DNA from 2 places in the Streptomyces sp. NPDC052101 genome. Region 2 is predicted to be linked to the other one. Evidence: riboswitches for the same ligand, from Rfam matches in the RefSeq annotation. Region 2 holds a riboswitch; the other holds the start of a gene.
What was found. Region 2 has a riboswitch for cobalamin ahead of AB0L75_RS21395 (prenyltransferase/squalene oxidase repeat-containing protein). Riboswitches for the same ligand answer to the same signal wherever they lie in the genome.
Positions count from the first base shown of each region.

Region 1: it holds a riboswitch for cobalamin, as region 2 does, so the genes downstream of both, AB0L75_RS13040 (cobalamin biosynthesis protein) here and AB0L75_RS21395 (prenyltransferase/squalene oxidase repeat-containing protein) in region 2, are expected to answer to the same signal.

Region 1 is NZ_JBFAWH010000005.1:274,336-281,337, forward strand. It holds gene cobN (cobaltochelatase subunit CobN) at 1-2,267, opposite strand, end outside; gene AB0L75_RS13035 (cobyric acid synthase) at 2,264-3,796, opposite strand; gene AB0L75_RS13040 (cobalamin biosynthesis protein) at 3,793-4,755, opposite strand; cobalamin riboswitch at 4,853-4,994, opposite strand; gene AB0L75_RS13045 (hypothetical protein) at 5,151-5,378, opposite strand; gene AB0L75_RS13050 (inorganic phosphate transporter) at 5,410-6,660, opposite strand; gene AB0L75_RS13055 (lysozyme) at 6,815-7,002, opposite strand, start outside.
Region 2 is NZ_JBFAWH010000011.1:237,116-244,117, forward strand. It holds gene AB0L75_RS21380 (aldehyde dehydrogenase) at 1-173, opposite strand, end outside; gene AB0L75_RS21385 (MBL fold metallo-hydrolase) at 286-1,311, shown strand; gene AB0L75_RS21390 (nuclear transport factor 2 family protein) at 1,434-1,883, shown strand; cobalamin riboswitch at 1,884-2,057, shown strand; gene AB0L75_RS21395 (prenyltransferase/squalene oxidase repeat-containing protein) at 2,174-3,391, shown strand; gene AB0L75_RS21400 (SCO2322 family protein) at 3,388-4,017, shown strand; gene AB0L75_RS21405 (CbiQ family ECF transporter T component) at 4,103-5,242, shown strand; gene AB0L75_RS21410 (ATP-binding cassette domain-containing protein) at 5,239-6,948, shown strand; gene AB0L75_RS21415 (ECF transporter S component) at 6,963-7,002, shown strand, end outside.

The sequences.
Region 1 (7,002 bases), on a different contig from region 2:
TCCCAGGACCGCTCCTCCAGGCCCTCCGCGATCCGCCGGCACAGCTGCTCCAGCAGGTCGATCGCGTCGGAGGCCGTACGGGACGGGCCGTCCACCAGGTCCGTCAGCTCCACCGGCACCTTCACCGGGGCGCCCGGCTCGGCGAGCAGCTCCTTCTCGACCAGCCCGAAATGGGCGGCGAGGCAGGCCCTGAGTCCCGGCAGCGCGTTCGCCTGACCGCCCCACACCTGGGACGCGCGCAGCACGGCCAGCACCAGGTTCACGCGCGGCTCGCCGACCGGGCCGCCGCCCAGGATGTGCAGGCCGTCGCGGATCTGCACGTCCTTGATCTCGCACAGATAGCCGTCGATGTGCATGACGAACTCGTCGAAGTCGTCGTCGCCCGGCTGCTCGTCCACATGCAGGTCGTGGTGCAGCTCGGCCGCCTTGACCAGGGTCCAGATCTGGGCGCGGACCGCCGGGGCCTTCGCCGGGTCCAGGTCGGAGACGAGCGCGTACTCGTCCAGCAGCTGCTCCAGCTTGGCCAGGTCGCCATAGGTGTCGGCGCGGGCCATCGGCGGCACCAGGTGGTCGACCACCGTGGCATGCCCGCGCCGCTTGGCCTGGGTGCCCTCGCCGGGGTCGTTGACGATGAACGGGTAGACGAGAGGGAGGTCCCCGAGGACGGCGTCAGGGGCGCACCCGCGCGACAGGCCCAGCCCCTTGCCCGGCAGCCACTCCATCGTGCCGTGCTTGCCCATGTGCACGATCGCGTCCGCGCCGAAGCCCCCCTCCGATGGTGCGGCCTCCAGCCACCGGTACGCCGCCATGTAGTGGTGCGAGGGCGGCATGTCGGGGTCGTGGTAGATCGCGATCGGGTTCTCGCCGAAGCCGCGCGGCGGCTGGATCATCACCACGACGTTGCCGAACTGGAGGCTGGCCAGCACGATGTCCTCGCCGTCGACGTACAGGCCGCCCGGCGGCTCGCCCCACGCCTCGGTCATCGCGTCCCGCAGCTGCGGGTCCAGCCTCTCGAACCACGCCCGGTAGTCCGCCAGCGGCACCCGCGCGGGCGCCGCCGCCAGCTGCTCCTCGGTCAGCCACTCCACGTCGTGGCCGCCGGCCTCGATCAGCCGGTGGATCAGCTCGTCGCCGCCGGAGGGGTATTCGGTGAGCGCGTAGCCGGCGTCCCGCAGCGCGTCCAGCACCCGCACCGCCGAAGCGGGCGTGTCCAGGCCGACCGCGTTGCCGACCCGTGAGTGCTTCGTCGGGTACGCCGTGAAGACCAGCGCGATGCGCTTCTCCGCGTTCGGCTTGTGCTTCAACCGGGCGTGGCGCAGGGCGATTCCGGCCACCCGTGCGGCCCGCTCCGGATCGGCCACGTACACCGGGACGTCGTCCGGGCCCTGCTCCTTGAAGGAGAACGGCACGGTGATCAGCCGGCCGTCGAACTCGGGGATCGCGACCTGCATCGCCGCGTCCATGGGGGAGAGGGCGGCGTCCGACTCGTCCCACGCGGACCGCGAGGAGGTGAGGCAGAGTCCTTGCAGCACCGGGATGTCGAGATCCGCGAGCGCACCGATGTCCCAGGACTCCTCGTCGCCGCCCGCCGAGGCCTGCGAGGCGTGTGTACCGCCGGCCGCGAGCACGGTCGCGACCAGCGCGTCGGCCCTCCCCAGCAGCTCGTACAGCCCGGCGTCCGCACCGCGCAGCGAACCGCAGTACACGGGCAGGGCATTGGCGCCCTGCGCCTCGATGGCCGCGCACAGGGTGTCCACGAAGGCGGTGTTCCCGCTCAGCTCGTGCGCCCGGTAGAAGAGCACGCCCACGGTCGGACGGCCGTCCCGGATCTCGTACGAGCCGTGGACGCCGTACTCCGGCATCTTCCGCGGCTCCTCGAAGCCCTCGCCGGTCAGCAGCACGGTGTCCGACAGGAACCGGGACAGCTCCAGCAGGTTCGCGGGCCCGCCCTCGACCAGGTACTTCAGCGCCTCCGCGACCACACCGGCCGGCACCGACGACTCGGCCATCAGCTCGGCGTCCGGTACGGCCTCGCCGCCCAGCAGCACGGTCGGGATCCCGGCCGCCTTCAGCGCGGCCAGCCCCTCCTCCCAGGCTCGCTTGCCGCCCAGCAGCCGTACGACGGCGAGGTCCGCGCCGTCGAGCAGCGCCGGCAGCTCCGCGGTGACGTCCACCCGGGTCGGGTTGCCGATACGGTAGTCCGCGCCGGAGGCCCGGGCCGCCAGCAGATCCGTGTCGGCAGTCGACAACAACAACACTGTGCTCATGCGGGCGCTCCCGGTGCGATGAAAGGCAGTCCTTGCGGCGCGCCCGACTCGATGAGCCGCCAGAGCGCGTCCGTGTCCGCGTGCTGTTCGATCAGGTCGCCGAGCCGGTCGAGCTGCTCCTCGCGCAGCGCGGCGAAAGAGGTGTCCGGCGCCGGCACGAAGCGGCGGCCCGCGGCGGCGGCCACCTCGCGCAGGAAGGCCCGGCGGAAGCCGTCCGACTCCAGCGAGCCGTGCCAGTGCGTGCCCCAGGTCTGGCCGACCCGGCAGCCGTCCAGGCTGTGTCCCTCGTCGTCGGAGATGAACGCGTCCCCTGCCTCTACGGAGGCGACGCCGTGGTGGATCTCGTACCCCTCGACCCGCTCGCCGAGGGCCTTCCCGGCCGGCCGGGTCAGGGTCTTCTCGCGGGCGAACCGCACCCGCACGGGCAGCATCCCGAGCCCGTCGACCGCGCCGGCGCGCGATTCGACCTCGTCCTCGATGTGCTCGCCGAGGATCTGGAAGCCGCCGCAGATGCCGAGGACGGGGCGGCCTTCGGCGGCCCTGCGCACCAGGGCGTCGGTGAGCCCGCGCTCCCGCAGCCACTCCAGCGCGCGCACCGTGCCCCGGGTGCCTGGGATCACCACCAGGTCCGCGTCCGCCAGCTCCTCCGAGCGGTCCACGAACCGCACCACGACGCCCGGTTCGGCGGCCAGCGCGTCCACGTCCGTGAAGTTGGACATCAGCGGGATCGCGCACACGGCGACCCGCAGCACGTCCTCGCCGACCGGGGGCGTCACGGTCGACTCCCGCACGGTGCCGCGCAGCGAGACCCTGAGCCCGTCCTCCTCGTCGATGCCGAGCCCGTGCCGGAACGGCAGGACGCCGTAGGTGCGCCGCCCGGTGAGGCCCTGGAGCATCTCCAACCCGGGCTCCAGCAGGCTCACATCGCCGCGGAACTTGTTCACCAGGAACCCGGCGACCAGCTCCTGGTCCTCGGGCGAGAGCAGGGCGACGGTCCCGAAGAAGGAGGCGAAGACGCCTCCGCGGTCGATGTCCCCCACCACCAGCACGGGCAGCCGCGCGTTCCGCGCGATCCCCATGTTCACGATGTCGGTCCGGCGCAGATTGATCTCGGCCGGGCTGCCCGCACCCTCACAGATCACCGCGTCATACGTGCCCCGCAACTCGGCCAGGCAGTCCAGCACCGTGCCGAGCAGCTTCTGCTGCCGCCCGCCGTGATAGCCGCGCGCGCTCAGCTCGCCCACCGGCCTGCCCATCAGCACGACCTGGCTGCTCTGCTCGCCGCCCGGCTTGAGCAGCACCGGGTTCATCAGCGCGGTCGGCTCGATCCGGCAGGCCTGGGCCTGCATGGCCTGGGCCCGTCCGATCTCCGCGCCCTGGCGGGTCACGAAGGAGTTGAGCGACATGTTCTGCGCCTTGAACGGCGCGACCTTCACTCCCTGGCGCACCAGCCACCGGCAGATCCCTGCCGTCACGACGCTCTTGCCTGCGTCGGAGGTGGTGCCTGCGACGAGGAGTCCCCCGTTCACTTCCCACGTCCCTTCAGACCTTTGACGCTCTTGACCATCAGGCGCGCGGCGACCGTGGTGCCGAGCGCGAGCAGACCGACGCGGCGGGAGAGCCGTACGGCGCGGTCGACGTCGGTGGGCCGAACGGCGCGTCCGGCCTCCCCGTTGAGCACCGGGCGGTGCTCGACCCGGCTGCCGTACGACAACGTGCCGCCCAGGCGTACCCCCAGCGCGCCCGCGAACGACGCTTCGACGGGGCCGGCGTTGGGGCTCGGGTGCCGGTGGGCGTCGGCCCGCCAGGCGCGCAGGGCACCGCGCGGGTCGGGTCCGGCCGCGGCGGCGAGTACGGCGGTCAGCCGGGCCCCCGGCCAGCCGGCCAGGTCGTCGAGCCGGGCCGAGGCCCAGCCGTAACGCCGGTACCGGGGCGACTTGTGACCCACCATCGCGTCCAGTGTGTTGACCGCCCGGAAGCCGAGCAGTCCGGGCACTCCGGCCACCGCGCCCCACACCAGCGCGCCCACCACGGCGTCGGAGGTGTTCTCGGCGACCGACTCGACCACGGCGCGGGCGATCCCGTCGGCGTCCAGCGCCTGCGGGTCCCGGCCGCACAGATGCGGCAGCCGCGCCCGCGCCGCCTCGACGTCCCCGCGTTCCAGGGCGCCTGCGATGGTGCGGGCCTCGCGGGCGAGCGACGTACCGCCGACGACAGTCCAGGTGGCGGCGGCGGTCAGTGCGACGGAGGCGGCGGGGCAGGGGCGTACGGCGCGTATGGCGGCCGTGCCGAGTGCGACGGCGCCGCCGGCGCACACCACGGTGTGCAGGGCGCCCCAGCCGCGGTGGTCGTGCCACAACGCGCGGTCCACGGCAGCGGCCGCACGACCGAACGCGGCGACCGGATGCCCGCGGCGCGGATCGCCGAGGAGCAGGTCGCCGAGAAGGCCGGCGGCGGCGCCGTACGCGTAAGTGCGATCGGCACCCATCGGTTCAGCCGGCCGTGGGAACAGGAGCAGGCCTGGCAGGGGTCCTTCGGCAGCCGAGCATGGCGATCTGGGTCCTCACTCAGGGTGTCCGCGCCCTGGTTCGACGAGATTCGGCGGTGAGAGTTCCTGGCTTCCGGGGTTCTTCCCCGGTGACAGTGGCGGGACCGCGCCGGATTCGCACCGGCTTCCTCTCCTGCCGCCGTACATGGCGTGGGCAGTCCACCACGCGCCCGGAACGGCCGTCAACTTGCCGTTGACCTGCACGGGGAGAGTGTGCCGATCCCCACATCGCGGGGCGCCCGAGGCTCTTGAGCACGGCGAAGGCTCCCCTCCGTGATGCCTGGAGGGGAGCCTTCGGGACGCTTGGTCCGCAGGGGGTGATGCGTGGCGGGCCGTCAGGCCTTGGCGACGATCAGGTAGATGCCGTACGCCACCGCCGCCGCGCACGCGGCGAAGCAGACGTAGGCGCCGGTGACGGCGAGGTTGGCGGAGCCGCCCTGCGCGGCGGCCTTCTCGCGTCGTGCCAGACCGTTGACGCCGAGGGTGAACAGGGCCACCAGGGCCACGGTGAACACGAGGCTGACGCCGAAGACGGAGCCGAGGGCCGCCCAGTCGATCTTCATGATGCTTCCTTCGGTAACCGGGTGGCCGGGGTCAGACGGTGGCGGCCGGCGGGGCGGCCTGGGGCGCGGGCTCGGCGGCGGCCGGGGAGGCGATCGTGGCCGTCAGGCCCTCGCTGATCGTGCCCGCCGGGGGCGGGGTCACGGCGGCGATGGCGGTGGTCACCACGCCGGCCGGCTCCGTGGGCTCGGCGACGACGTTGGTGTGGTCGACGACCTCACGGCGGGAGTACTTCCAGATCGCGGCGCTCGCGGCGACCAGGAAGACGGCGACGGCGGCGGTGCCCCAGTCGCCCAGGTCCGTGACGGACTCGGCGCCCGCGCCGACCAGTGCGGCGGCCGGCAGGGTGAGCACCCAGGCGACGGCCATACGGGTCGCGGTGGACCAGCGGACCACCCCGCCCTTGCGGCCGAGGCCCGCACCCATCACCGAGCCGGAGACGACATGCGTGGTGGAGAGGGAGAAGCCCAGGTGGGAGGAGGCCAGGATGGCGGTGGCGGCGCTGGTCTGGGCGGCGAAGCCCTGGCGCGGCTCCAGCTCGGTCAGGCCCGTGCCCATGGTGCGGATGATGCGCCAGCCGCCGATGTAGGTGCCGAGCGCGATGGCCAGACCGGCGGAGAGGATGACCCAGACCGGCGGGTTGGAGCCGGGGGAGATGGCACCGCCCGCGATCAGCGCGAGGGTGATGATGCCCATCGTCTTCTGGGCGTCGTTGGTGCCGTGGGCGAGGGAGACCAGGCCGGCGGAGGCGATCTGGCCGGCGCGGTAGCCCTTGCGGGTGGCCTCGCCCTCGGCCTTGCCGCCGATGCCGTAGGAGAAGCGGGTGGCCAGCATCGACGCGGCGCCCGCCACGACCGGCGCGGCGACGGCCGGGAGCAGCACCTTGGTGACCAGGACGTCACCGTGCACGGCACCGAGGCCGGCGGAGGCGACGGTGGCGCCGATCAGACCGCCCATCAGGGCGTGCGAGGAGCTGGAGGGCAGGCCCACCAGCCAGGTCACGAGGTTCCAGAGGATCGCGCCGACCAGGGCGGCGAAGATGACCTCGGGACGTATGCCGTGCTCGTCGACGAGACCTTTGGAGATCGTGTTGGCGACCTCCACGGAGAGGAAAGCTCCCACAAGGTTGAGGGCGGCCGACATGGCCACCGCGACCTTGGGCTTGAGTGCACCGGTCGAGATGGTCGTGGCCATCGCGTTGGCGGTGTCGTGGAAACCGTTCGTGAAATCAAACGCGAGTGCGGTTACCACCACAATCGCGAGGATCAGCGAGAAGTTTTCCATTTACCCAGGCAATCGTTCGAGGTCATTGGCTGTTGGACCGTAGGCAACCTGGATGAACGGAAGGTGAACTGAGGCGGGCGTGGGGGTGTCTGAGGGGAGGGGTTGATGTTCCGTTTCCCTCCGGTTCGGCACCGGCGCCCCAGGTGCCCCTTGGCTATCGGCTACGCGCGAAGACCCGCAGCCGGCTCGCGGACCCGTTGAAGAGATCCTGGTCACCCGGCAGCCGGCCGCGGGACTTGTGCTGCCAGAAGGTCCAGTACTGCCAGCCGCCCGGCAGCGTCCCCGGCCGCTTGGTGCTGTGGCGGGCGATCCACAGCGGGTTGCTCTTCGAGAACGCGTGGC
Region 2 (7,002 bases):
AAGGCGCGGCGCGCGACGGCCACGGCCCGGTCCACGTCCTGCCGGGCGGCGTGCGGCACCCGGCCGATGACCTCCTCGGTGTGCGGGGAGACCACCTCGATGACGTCCTTGCCCACGGGGTCGGTCAACTCCCCGCCGATGAACAGCTGTCCGTGTTCCACAAGCTCGGCCATGGCCGTCCGCCTCCCACCGCACCGCACGTTTCTGACGCTGTTTCAGAACTGATATCAGTTCTAGTTATAGTGGGCAATGGCCGTGGGGTGCGGGTGGTGGGGCGGAGGGCTGATGAGGAAGACGTTCGATCACGGCGGGGGCGTACGGTCCGTGGCGGTTCCCATCCCGGACAACCCCCTCGGGCACACGCTGGTGTACGTCGTGGACACCGACCGCGGCCCGGTGCTCATCGACACCGGGTGGGACGATCCGGCGTCGTGGGACACGCTCGCGGCGGGGCTCGCGGCCTGCGGTACGGCGGCGGAGGAGGTGTACGGCGTCGTCATCACGCACCACCACCCCGACCACCACGGCCTGTCGGCCAAGGTGCGCGAGGCCTCCGGTGCCTGGGTGGCGCTGCACGCGGCCGACGCGGCGATCGTGCGCCGGACGCGCGGGACGCGGCCCGAGCGGTGGTTCACGTACATGGCCGCCAAGCTGACGGCCGCCGGGGCGCCCGAGGAGCATGTGGCACCGCTGCGCACCGCCCGCGGCCGGGGCCTGCCCGGCCTGGCCCCCGCCCTCCCCGACCGGGAGATCGTCCCCGGCGAACTCCTCGACCTGCCCGGCCGCCGGCTGCGCGCGATATGGACCCCTGGCCACACCCCCGGCCACGTCTGCCTGCACCTGGAGGAGGAGCACCCGGCCCGGCTGCCGGGGCATGGGCGACTGTTCAGCGGGGATCATCTCCTGCCCCGGATCACCCCGCACATCGGCCTGTACGAGGACCCGGACGACGCGACCGTGACCGACCCCCTCGGCGACTACCTCGACTCCCTGGAGCGGATCGGCCGGCTCGCACCCGCCGAGGTGCTCCCCGCCCATCAGCACGCCTTCACCGACGCGACCGGCCGGGTGCGGGAGTTGCTCGCCCATCACGAGGAGCGGCTGGCCGGTCTGCTCGCGCTGCTCACCGAGCCGCTCACGCCCTGGCAGCTCGCCGAGCGCATGGAGTGGAACCGCCCCTGGGACGAGATCCGCTACGGCTCCCGGAACATCGCCGTCTCGGAGGCCGAGTCCCATCTGCGCCGACTGGTCAAGCAGGGCCGGGCGGAACCGGTGGCGGGGAGCGAGCCGGTGGCGTACGTGGCGGTGTGAAGCGGTCCAGTGGTGTAGGGGGCCAGTGGACTGGGGGTCCAGCCGTCCAGTGGTCCAGCCGTCTAGTGGTCCTGCGGTCTTAATGAGTCGTCTTGTGTGCGGCGGCCCTGTTAAACAGGCGCATGGACCTCGTCGAAGCGCTTCTCGCCCAGCACGCCTGCGAACACGTCATCCTGCACTTCGTCCGCCGCCTCGACCTCGGTGAACCGGCCGACGTGGCCGACCTGTTCACCGAGGACGGCGTCTGGGAGTGGCCTCCGCCGGGGGACGGGCGCCGGATCGAGGGCCGGGAGGCGCTGCGTGCGTACTTCGGCTCCCGCCCCGCCGACCGGCTCTCCTGCCGTCTGATGTCCAATGTGCTGGTCACCGTCACCGGCCCGGACTCGGCGAGCGCCACCTCGTCCTTCGCGACGTACCGCGTCGACGGTTGGCAGGGAGGCGGCCCCGTCCCTGCCGGGCCGCCCGTCCAGGTGGGTCACTACGAGGACACCTTCCGCCGGGTCGACGGCACGTGGCTGATCGCCTCCCGCACCCTGCGCCTGCCCTTCGGGGGCGACACGCCGAAGGTCTAGCCTGACGTAAAGTGGCGGGGTCGTCATCACACCCGTACGGGGGAAAGCCGGTGCAATTCCGGCGCTGGCCCTCCCCCAACTCTCGGCTTCGCTCGAGCCGGGGGTACCCCCATCCGTGAGCCGTCCGACTGCCACTGGACGGTGAGCCGGACTGCCCCGCACGGGACGTTGACCGGCTCACGTGCGTCGGCGGCCCGCCGTGCACGGCACCGTCGAGGTCTACGGAGCCGAGCCGCCCGGGGTCTGACCCGTGCGCTGCCGGTTCCCCGCAGGAGAGGCAGTCGCCGACCATGAACGTCCGCCGCTGTGCCGCGGCTCTCGCCGCCGTAGGCGTACTGGCCGCCGCCGCGCCCGCCACGGCCGCCGGCCCGTCCCCGTCGCCGAAGGTCACGGTCCCGTCCGGGCTGTACGGCACCTCCGACCCGACCTACGACGGCGTGTGGCGGCAGTCGCTGACGCTGATCGCCCAACGGACCGTCGGCTACCGGCCTGCCGTGCAGGCCGTGGACTGGCTCGCCGGACAGCAGTGCGCGAACGGCGCGTTCGCCGCCTTCCGCGCCGACCCTGCCAAGACCTGCGACAGCAAGGTCATGGTGGACAGCAACAGCACCGGCGCCGCGGTCCAGGCCCTGCAGGCCACCGGCGGGCACGGCGCCGCCGTCGGCAAGGCGGTGACCTGGCTGAAGTCCGTGCAGAACAAGGACGGTGGCTGGGGCTACGCGCCGGGCGGCGCCAGCGACACCAACTCCACCTCGGTCGTCATCGGCGCGCTGGCCGCCGCCGGTTCGGACCCGGCGGACGTCCACAAGGCGGGCAAGTCCCCCTACGACCTGCTCGCCGCCATGTCCATCCCCTGCGGCGAGACCGGCGGCGGCGGACTCGCCTACCAGCCGGACAAGAAGGGCAAGCTGTACGCCAACGCGGACGCCACGGCGGCGGGCGTGCTCGGTGCGCTCGGCAAGGGGTTCGACGCGGTGACCGGCAAGGCGCCCGGCGGCAACGCGTGTGCCACCGGCAAGCACCTCACCCCGGCACAGGTCGCGGACAACGCGGGCGCGCACCTCGCGTCGGTCGTCGCGAAGACCGGGCATCTGACGTCCACGCTGCCCGGCACCATGGACCAGCCGGACTACGGCAACACGGCGGACACGGTCGTCGCGCTCGCCGCTGACGGGCGGTCGGCGCAGGCGCTGCAGTCATACACCTGGCTGGAGAAGAACGCCGGGAAGTGGGCGGCGCAGAGCGGCCCGGCCGCGTACGCCCAGCTGATCCTCGCCGCGCACGCGCTCGGCGCGCAGCCGGGTGACTTCGGCGGCACCAGCCTGATCCGGTCCCTCAACGAGCTGGGCCCGGCCCCGCACCTGGAGTCCGCCGCGCACGACACCAAGAAGTCCGAGAAGTCCGACGGCGGCTCGAAGTTCGGCGTCTGGTGGTTCGTCGGCGTCTGCCTCGTCGCGGGCATCGGCGTCGGCTTCCTGCTCAGCGGCCGGAAGAAGCGGCAGCCGTGACCGCCGTCCGCCGCGCCGCGGGCGCCCTGTGCGCCGCGCTGGTCCTCATGGCCGGGGCGGCGGGCCAGGCACAGGCCACCGGCTATCGCTACTGGTCCTTCTGGGAGCGCGACGGCGGGCACTGGACGTACGCCACGCAGGGCCCGTCGAGCGCGCGCCCCGACGACGGGGCCGTGGAGGGCTTCCGCTTCGCGGTGAGCGCGGACTCGGCGGACGCGAGCCGGCCGGGCGGGGCGGCGGACTTCGGCACGATCTGCGCGGCCACACCGGCCAGGTCCGGGATGAAGCGGGTGGCCCTGGTCCTCGACTTCGGCACCCCGGCGGACGCGCCGTCCGGCGAGCGGCCGCCGGCGCGTCGTACGGCCTGCGCGAGGGTCTCGGCCGACGCGACGGCCGCCGACGCCCTGGCAGCCGTGGCCAAGCCCCTCCGCTATGACACCAACGCCCTGCTGTGCGCGATCTCCGGGTATCCGAAGGAGGGGTGCGGGGAGCAGGTGACCTCCGGCCGGAAGAGCGGCTCGGACAGCGGGCCTTCTCTGGGGTTGCCGATCGGTGCGGGGGTGATCGTCCTTCTGGGAGGCGCGGCGGTGTGGCAGTTCCAACGGCGGCGCAATGTCTCGGGATGACTGCGGGCCGGATGTGGCTGGTCGCTCCCCCAAGTTCTCGGCTTCGCTCGAACCCGGGGGGACCCCCATCGTGGCGGAGCCGCATATCGATACGGCCCGCGCCCCTGGGGAGTTGCAGCACCGCACACTGCGAAGTGCCGTTCACCCCGGTGCCTGGTGGCTCTGGGCCCTCTCCCTCGGCACCGCCGCCACCCGTACCACCAACCCCCTCCTCCTCGCGCTCCTCATATCCGCCTCCGCGTACGTCGTGGCGACGCACCGCACCGACACCCCCGCCTCGCACGCCTACGCCGCCTTCGCCAAGCTCGCCGTCGCCGTTCTCCTCGTCCGCCTCCTCTTCGCGACCGCCCTCGGCTCCCCCATCCCCGGCACCCACACCCTCCTCACCCTCCCCGAAGTCCCGCTCCCCCACTGGGCGCAGGGCATCCGGCTGGGCGGCAGGGTCACGGCGGAGGCCCTCGTATTCGCCGCCTACGACGGGCTCAAGCTCGCCACCCTCCTCATCTGCGTCGGCGCGGCGAACGCCCTCGCCGGCCCCACCCGGCTGCTGAAATCCCTGCCCGGCGCGCTGTACGAGACCGGCGTCGCCGTGGTCGTCGCGCTCACCTTCGCGCCGCATCTCATCGCCGACGTCCAGCGGCTGCGCGCCGCCCGCCGGCTGCGCGGCCGCCCGGACCGGGGCCTGCGCGGCCTGCTGCAGGTCGGACTGCCAGTCCTGGAGGGCGCGTTGGAGCGCTCGGTCGCGCTCGCCGCCGCGATGGAGGCCCGCGGCTACGGCCGCAGTGCCGAGGTCCCGGCCCGCGTCCGCCGTACGACGGCCGCGCTCACCCTCGGCGGTCTGCTCGGCGTGTGCGCGGGAACGTACGGGCTGCTCACCGCGGAGGGCGGCACATACGGCATCCCGCTGCTGCTCGCCGGTGTCGCCGCCGCGCTCGCCGGGCTCCGGCTCGGCGGCCGGCGTTCGCTGCGCACCCGGTACCGCCCGGACCCCTGGGACGCGCGGGCCTGGCTGGTGACCGCGTCCGGCGCCGCGGTGGCCGCGCTTCTCACGCTCGCCTCCGCCGACGACCCGGAAGCCCTGCACCCGGGTGTCCTGCCCCTCGTCGCCCCCACCCTCCCCCTGTGGCCCGCCGCGGCGGTCCTCCTCGCTCTCCTCCCCGCCTTCGTCGTCCCGAAGAACCCCACGAACCCCAAGAACCCCAGGGCCCCCAAGGAGCCGTCGTGATCCGCTTCGAGGATGTCAGCGTGACGTACGACGGCGCGGCCGAACCCACCGTCCGGGGCGTCGACTTCGAGGTGCCGGAAGGCGAACTGGTGCTGCTCGTCGGCCCGTCCGGGGTGGGCAAGTCGACCGTGCTCGGCGCGGTGAGCGGGCTGGTGCCGCACTTCACCGGCGGCACCCTGCGCGGCCGCGTCACGGTGGCGGGCCGGGACACCCGCACCCACAAGCCGCGCGAACTCGCCGACGTGGTCGGCACGGTGGGACAGGATCCGCTCGCCCATTTCGTGACGGACACGGTGGAGGACGAACTCGCCTACGGCATGGAGTCGTTGGGGCTCGCGCCGGACGTCATGCGGCGCCGGGTCGAGGAGACCCTGGATCTGCTGGGCCTCGCCGGGCTCCGGAACCGTCCGATCGCCGCCCTGTCCGGCGGACAGCGGCAGCGGGTCGCGATCGGCTCGGTCCTCACCCCGCACCCCCAGGTGCTGGTCCTGGACGAGCCGACCTCGGCGCTGGACCCGGCCGCGGCGGAGGAAGTCCTTGCCGTGCTCCAGCGTCTCGTCCACGACCTCGGTACGACGGTACTGCTGGCCGAGCACCGCCTGGAGCGCGTGATCCACTACGCCGATCGCATCGTCCTGCTCCCCGCCCCCGGCGAGCCCCCGATCGTCGGCACGCCCGCCGAGGTGATGGCCGTGTCCCCGGTCCACCCCCCGGTCGTCGCCCTGGGCCGCCTGGCCGACTGGTCCCCCCTCCCGCTGACCGTCCGAGACGCCCGCCGCCGAGCCGGTGAACTGCGAGAGCGCCTGGCGAACGCCCCCGCAGCCACGGGCGGCCGGCACCGGCAAGCGACCCCGCCACCGCCCCCGGCCCGCACCAACACCGGCACCAGCACCGGACCCCGCTCCCTCTTCCGTCGCCGCACCACCCGCACCCCCGCGGCGGAAGCCACGCACACCCACATCGCGGAGACCAACGGCCTCGCCATCCGCCGAGGCCGCGTACACGCCCTGCGCCATATAGACCTGACCGTCTCCCCCGGCGAGACCATCGCCCTCATGGGCCGCAACGGCGCCGGCAAGTCCACCCTCCTCTCCTCCCTCGTCGGACTCGTCCCGCCCAGCGCCGGAGGCGTCCGTGTCGGCGGGGTGGAACCCCACCGCACCGCACCCCCCGACCTCGTCCGCCGCGTCGGACTCGTGCCGCAGGAACCGCGTGATCTGCTGTACGCCGACACCGTGGCCGACGAGTGCGCGGCGGCCGACCGGGACGCGGGCGCCGAGCCGGGGACCTGCCGGGCGCTGGTGTCCGAGCTGCTCCCGGGGATCACGGACGGCACACACCCCCGCGACCTGTCCGAGGGGCAGTGTCTCGCGCTCGCCCTGGCCGTCGTACTGACGGCCCGGCCGCCCCTGCTGCTGCTCGACGAGCCGACGCGCGGACTGGACTACGCGGCGAAGGCCCGCCTGGTGACCGTGTTGCGCGGCCTCGCCGCCGAGGGGCATGCGATCGTGCTGGCCACGCATGACGTGGAGCTGGCGGCCGAGATCGCGCACCGGGTGGTGCTGCTCGCCGAGGGGGACGTCATCGCCGACGGGCCGACCGCGCAGATCGTCGTCTCCTCGCCGTCCTTCGCGCCGCAGGTGACGAAGATCCTCGCCCCGCAGCAGTGGCTCACCGTGGCCGAGGTGCGCGAGGCCCTCGCATGAGCACCCCCTCCCCGATGAGCACTCCGCCCCCGGAAAGCCACCCGCGCCCGGCGG